Regions from separate parts of the Paenibacillus glucanolyticus genome, predicted to be linked through region 1. Evidence: riboswitches for the same ligand, from Rfam matches in the RefSeq annotation. Region 1 holds a riboswitch; the other holds the start of a gene.
The links. Region 1 has a riboswitch for S-adenosylmethionine ahead of WDY75_RS05200 (methionine ABC transporter ATP-binding protein). Riboswitches for the same ligand answer to the same signal wherever they lie in the genome.
Positions count from the first base shown of each region.

Region 1 (3,417 bases):
TATTATCTATATAATGTCTGCCTTGATGCTTTACCAATCCCGTTATTTTCTTGTAAAATGCCGTACCAGGCGGTCCCCTGCCATTTGCAGCAGCTGCACCAGCACAATCATTAACACAACGGCCAGAATCATGATCTCCGTCTCATAACGGTAATAGCCGTACTTGATGGCCAAATCCCCTAAACCGCCGCCGCCGACCTGACCCGACATCGCCGTATAGGATACCAGGGTCACAATCGTGATGGTCATGCCCGCCAGCAAACCCGGACGAGCCTCGGGAAGAAGCACCCTCCACACGATTTGGCTTGTCGAGGAGCCCATCGCATGAGCGGCTTCAATGACACCTTTGTCCACTTCATTCAGGGCCGTCTCCACCAGTCTGGCGAAGAACGGTGCTGCCCCCACAACGAGCGGCGGAATGGTTCCCAGGACGCCGTACGATACACCCACAAGCGACTTCGTAATCGGGATCATCGCAACGATCAGGATGATGAACGGAACCGAACGCAGGATGTTCACAATGAACGACAGGATCGAATATCCGAAGCGCACCAAGCCCGATGTGGATCTTGCAGCCATATACAGCAGCACGCCAACCGGCAGCCCGATAATGAAGCTGAACAAAGCCGAAGCCCCCAGCATTCGCAGGGTATCCAATGTTGCCGTACCGATTTCTTTCCAGTCGATCTGGGTAAAATCGAGCTCGAACATTAATGAATCACCTCCACGTCTAATCCTTGTTGAAGCAGCTTCCGAATCGTCTCTTCGATGGCTCTTTCTTCCCCTTCGAAGCGTACGATGAGCTGGCCATACGGTGTTTCCTTGATCGTGGAGATCGTGCCCTGCAGAATCGCAAAATTCACGCCTGTCTCATGAACGGTATGGGATAGAATGGAATCGTACGTTTTCGATCCCAGGAACGTAATTTGCACCGCTTGGGAAGAGCTGTTCGCCTGACCCTGCATGGCCAGCCGGAGCGCTTCTCCGCTGTCCAATTCTTGACGGATGAATTCCTGCGTCACCTCATGTTTAGGTTTCAGGAACACTTCCGTTACCGGCCCCTGCTCCACAATGCCGCCCTGATGAATAACGGCCACCCGATCACATATGCTCTGGATGACATGCATCTCATGGGTGATCAACACAATCGTGAGATGAAATTTCTTATTAATATCCAGCAGCAGGCGCAGGATCGAATCCGTGGTCTGCGGATCCAGCGCTGAAGTGGCCTCATCACACAGCAGAACCTCCGGATCGCTTGCCAACGCTCTGGCTATGCCGACCCTCTGCTTTTGTCCTCCTGACAGCTGGGACGGATACTTGTCCCGGTGAGCCTCCAAGCCAACCAAGGCCAACAGCTCGGATACTTTGCGTTCCATCTCAGCCTTCGGCGTCTTGATCAGCCGCAGCGGAAAGGCAATATTATCGTAAACCGTTGCGGATGACAGCAGGTTAAAGTGCTGAAAGATCATCCCGATTTTGCGACGCTCTGCTTGAAGCTGCTTCTTGCCGAGCAGTGTCAAATTCTTACCGTTAACCCACACCTCGCCGGAGGTGGGACGTTCCAACAAATTGATACAACGGATCAATGTACTTTTACCTGCGCCGGAGTGTCCGATCACACCGAAGATTTCTCCTTTTTCAATCGACAAATCCAATTCGGACAAGGCTGTGGTTAGCGTTCGGGCTTTTCCGTACTGCTTCGTCAATTGCTTGAGCTCAATCAATCCGATAATCCTCCTTTTTCCATAGCCTCATATCTATTTACCCAAAATAAAAGAGCCTCTTTTTGTAGAATCAAAAAGGGCTCTCTTTACGTAAAAGTCAACGCCTTTTCTCATCTGTCAAAGCCATAGGATGATCCTGCAGCTTTGAAGGAATTAGCACCATGTCACTCCATCCGTCATCGCGTTACGCGATATACGCTGGAGCCGGTTGCCGGGCTTCATCGGGCCTGTCCCTCCGCCTCTCTCGATAAGAAAACATCGATATGAAATTTTTCCAATTAATTTGATCTGATTTAATAACATTTAATGAATGCAATAGTTAGTATAGATTCTTTTCAGGTTTTTGTCAAAAGGAATTTCATGGCGATTTTGTGCCTAAACCCGCACTCCTTTTTCCGCCCAGATCCGATTAGTATATCGATACGAGGCAGCCAAGCTTCGGCATACCATATCTACACCCTGCTTAAGATCCTCGAGGTGCTGGTCGATATCCTCCAGCTCGATTTTATCCGACAGTCCCTGATGGCGCTGCCACAGATCATCCTGCATCTCTGAATTCATATAGTGGATCTCAGCGTTGCGGCGTTTCCGAAGTGTGTTCAGCGGTATTTTATAGCGTTCCTTGATCGCCTCAAGCTCTGACGCCAGCTCACCGTGTGCCTTTAGAAACTTGAACTGCCGCAGTGCCGTAAAGTAGGAGAAATGAGCCTTAACCTTCGAGGTGTGGAGATCATACAGCTCATTAAGCACCGTACCCAGCTTGTCAAGGATGGAGAATACGCGAATAAATCCGTTTTTGTAAAAATACACATACCTTTGATACTCGCCCTGCTCCTGAATTGACATATCATCGATATAACCCGATTTAACCGACTGACTGAAATGCTTGGCCGCATTCCAGCTCTGCTCCAGCTCATCAAGGGATACAATCAATCCGCGGGTCCAAATCTCAAGCTTGCGAAAATCATGCGTTGGATCCTGATGTTTCTCCATTTCCTTTTGCAGCAGCCGGGTTGTCTTGACCATCGATTCGATGGCCTCCTCAAGCAAGCCATTGTTGTGTCGGGGCTGTTCCCCGAGTAACATTCGCAGCATGGCGGTACCCCCTCGCGTCGTCAGATTAACCTTCTTTCATGAATTGCTATTTGCCAAAATAATCGCTCCAGCGAGCATCCACCGTCTGCACGATATCTTCTCGCGGGGACAGCTCCTCCGGATATCCCGGTTTCATTCGTGATCAATAACCAGCGGAAGTTTATAGGATAGATGATGATGCTGGATATCAGCTGCCGCATGAATATCCGTTGCCGGATTGAAGCGGGTGAAAACCGTCCACAGGAATGAGGTTTGTGTGGCCGCTGCCGCTTCGGCATCATCAACCACAATCACCAACGGCCATGCGGTATCCCGTGCTTTTAAATACCCCATCACTTGCTGGGCCAGTCCGGGATCGTTCTCATAGGATGCCCCCGAAACGACCAGACAACCCCCACAGTATGGAGCCATTTGAGATATGCCCGGAATTTCACCTTCGGTATAACTGCGCGGCAGCTCACGAATTGGCCGACCGATACCCATGAGCACGGCCTTACTGCCATGATTGAGCTTATTCCCCGTATAGTCCAAGGTATCATGGGACGTTTTATTAAATATAAACAAATCTGATGCCGGATTAAACCGTTCCAATACC
Region 1 covers NZ_CP147845.1:1,090,827-1,094,243, reverse strand. Annotated here, with positions in the region: gene WDY75_RS05205 (methionine ABC transporter permease) at 43-711, opposite strand; gene WDY75_RS05200 (methionine ABC transporter ATP-binding protein) at 711-1,727, opposite strand; SAM riboswitch class I at 1,835-1,981, opposite strand; gene WDY75_RS05195 (Cthe_2314 family HEPN domain-containing protein) at 2,103-2,822, opposite strand; partial or broken gene WDY75_RS05190 (UbiD family decarboxylase domain-containing protein) at 2,869-3,417, opposite strand, start outside.

Region 2 (3,417 bases), 420 kb from region 1:
GCTGGTAAGAATCAGACGGGCTTAATACCGCACCAATGGAATTGTGCAGGAAAGCCATCTCCTCAGATAACTCTTTGCCTTTCGTTACGATAATGCCGGCCAGCACATCATTATGTCCTCCCAAATACTTGGTGGCACTATGTATGACGATATCTGCCCCAAGCTCAATCGGTCTTTGGAAGTATGGAGTTAACAGTGTATTATCCACGATGCTGATGAGCTGATGATGTCTTGCCCATGTACAGACAGCTTCGATATCCGTAATCATCATAAGCGGATTGGTCGGTGTCTCGATAAACACAGCCTTCGTGTTTGACTGCCTGGACCGCTCCAGTGCATCCATGTCATTCGTATCCACATAGGTCGCCGTTACGCCGAACTTGGACATAATCCGCTCTAACAGCCGGTACGTTCCTCCATACAGATCCAGCGAAACAATCAGATGATCCCCCTGACCGAAAAGGGAAAATATCGTCTGCAGCGCAGCCATGCCTGAGCTGCATGCAAATCCGGCATCACCGGATTCCAGCTCTGCGCAGGCATCCTCCAATACCGATCGGGTGGGATTTTTCGTGCGGGCATAATCAAAACCCGTGCTCTGCCCTAATTTCGGATGACGGTAGGCCGTCGCTTGATATATCGGAAATGTAACTGCACCTGTCACCGGCTCCTGCACCGATCCGATCTGTGCCAGCCGGCTCTCTATACTTAATGGTTTCTTCTCCATCACTTACTCTCCTCCTGTACGCTGCTATATTTGCGGACCAATATCGTATGGCGTTTCTTGATATACATAGTAATTGAGCCAATTAGTAAATAATAAATTTGCATGCGCACGCCATATGGATGGAGGCGTTCTGGTTGGATCATCATTCGGGTAATAATTGCGCGGCAGGGCAATGTCCAATCCTTTGGCAGCATCGCGGTCATATTCCCACTTCAGAGAGTCTGCATCATACTCGGAATGTCCTGTGGCAAAAATCTGTTTTCCGTCCCGGCTTGAAACCAAGTAGATTCCTGCTTCCTCCGACTCAGACAGGATGACCAGATCGTCAATCCCTGTAATGTCCTCGCGCCGAAATTCCGTATGACGGGAGTGCGGAACAAAGAACAATTCGTCAAAGCCGCGAAGAAGCTTGGTACACGCCTCATTAATCGTATGAGGGAATACGCCAAAGCATTTTTCCTCCAGGCTGTACTTGGGCACACCGTAATGATAATAAAGCCCTGCCTGAGACGCCCAGCAGATGTGCAGCGTGGAAGTCACATGCGTCTTGCTCCATTCAAAAATCTCGGTGAGCTCATTCCAGTAATTTACTTCTTCAAATTCCAACTGCTCCACCGGGGCTCCTGTAATGATCATGCCGTCAAAACGGCGGTTCTTCACTTCCTCAAAGGTTTTGTAAAAGGATTCAAGATGCTCTGCCGACGTGTTCTTCGAAACGTGGGAGCTGGGATGAAGAAGCACAACGTCCACCTGAAGAGGGGAGTTACCGATCAATCGTAGCAATTGCGTCTCCGTGGTTTCCTTGGTAGGCATCAAATTCAGAATAGCTATCCGCAATGGGCGGATATCCTGGTGAAAGGCATGGCTTTCATCCATTACAAAAATGTTTTCTCCAGCCAGAACTTCCTTTGCCGGCAAGGCATCCGGAATTTTAATTGGCATAAGGGCTCACTCCTTCAAATTGTGAAATGATACATCCATTTAAGCTGTGAGAAAGAGCGTTAGACTGTATAAACGCAAGAATGACCTTTCTCAAGTAGAGAAAGGTCATCATATACGTATCACAATGCGCCTCTCTCATCTGTCAGGCTATACGCGGCTCATAAGAATCGTCGTATCTCCTGCAAGAATTAGCACCGTGCGATGTTGCCGCCGGTTGCCGGGTTTCATAGGGCTAGTCCCTCCACCTGCTCTTGATAAGATTTCGCTTTATTCAATTGTCTTCAAACATGGTTCGTAATTGATATTTACTTTAAATCATCCGCAATTGTTCGTCAAGAACCTTTTCGTTTAATCCGTCACACTTCACCGTGGGCTCCCATACCCTGTACTAGGGTCTTGCATACGCCGGATTTCAACTTGAAAGGTCCCACACCCGGCGTTATACTAGACAAGTGCTGTTTGAAACCGAGTATGAAAGAGGTGACATGGAAGATGGACGGTGACCCGAGCCAGAAAGTGGATGCACAAGACGCACAACCGCATAGGATTAAGATCAGCTTACCGGCAGAGGGCAGCGTTATTTTTCATGCGCTTTTATCGTATTCATCCCTTCCTTAGATTATGCCTGTACGCCGGTTAGCTGATATCCTGTGCCTTTACTGCTTAACCAAGCAGCTTGTAATTGACAAAGGAGTGATATCAGATGAAAATCCGGTTGGTCGATTCGGGTGTATTTACCCCTGTTGAAGACATCGAAATGACGCTGACAGCTCCGGCCAGCGGCTTCTACTGGCTGGATGCAGACGTGGATGATTTAGCCGAGCTGCAGCCCCTCTTCTCCCTGCATGATCTTGCAGTTGAGGACTGTCTCAGTGAAGAGGAACAGCGTCCCAAAATCGAAATATATGAGAACCATTATTTTATCGTCGTGAACAGCATCCGGTTTGACGACGAGGAAATTTTTCTTCGGGCATTAAACGTTTTCCTGGGCAGACATTTTATTATTACGGTAACCAAGCAGAAGATTCATGAACTCCGTTCGGTGAAGCCGCTTCTTTGGGAGGATGAGGTTAGCACGCCTGACCGTTTCCTCTATCTGCTGATCGACCTCGTCACAGACAATTATTTCTCTGTCGGGGACCGCATTGAAGCACGGATCGAGAAGCTGGAGGAAGACATTCTCATGCATACCAAGAAATCTCATCTCAGTGAAATCATCGGCCTGCGCAGTGAAATTCTGTGGCTGAAAAAAGTCCTTGGACCTCAGAAGGAAGTTATCAACACCTTGAACAAAAAGGATCTCCGGCTAATCGATGACCAACTGCAGAAATATTTCAGTGACATCTATGAGAATGCCGTTAAAATTTCAGAAACGTTTGAGACCTATCGGGATCTCATGGGTAACCTTCGCGAGGCTTACCAATCCAGTATCGCCAATCGGGCGAATGAAATTATGCGTGTGTTCACGGCCATTACAACCATCTTCATTCCACTAACGCTGATTACGGGCATTTATGGTATGAACTTTGACTATATGCCTGAACTTCATTGGAAATATTCGTATTATGTTGTTATCGGCATCATGGTATTTGCCGGCGCTCTCATGTTCTATTTGTTCCGCAAAAAAGACTGGATATGATATATAGGATTCATATAATTAGGACGGACCTCCTTGCTCATAGGAGATTCCGTCCTGATTTCGTTAATGCCTATTAACCGACTTTTGCCTTCCCGGGCTCTTCCCGGCG
Region 2 covers NZ_CP147845.1:1,513,857-1,517,273, reverse strand. Annotated here, with positions in the region: gene WDY75_RS07370 (PLP-dependent transferase) at 1-727, opposite strand, end outside; gene metA (homoserine O-succinyltransferase) at 752-1,669, opposite strand; SAM riboswitch class I at 1,802-1,930, opposite strand; gene corA (magnesium/cobalt transporter CorA) at 2,373-3,308, shown strand; gene WDY75_RS07355 (HRDC domain-containing protein) at 3,382-3,417, opposite strand, start outside.
Region 2: another riboswitch for S-adenosylmethionine. It lies ahead of metA (homoserine O-succinyltransferase); the one in region 1 lies ahead of WDY75_RS05200 (methionine ABC transporter ATP-binding protein).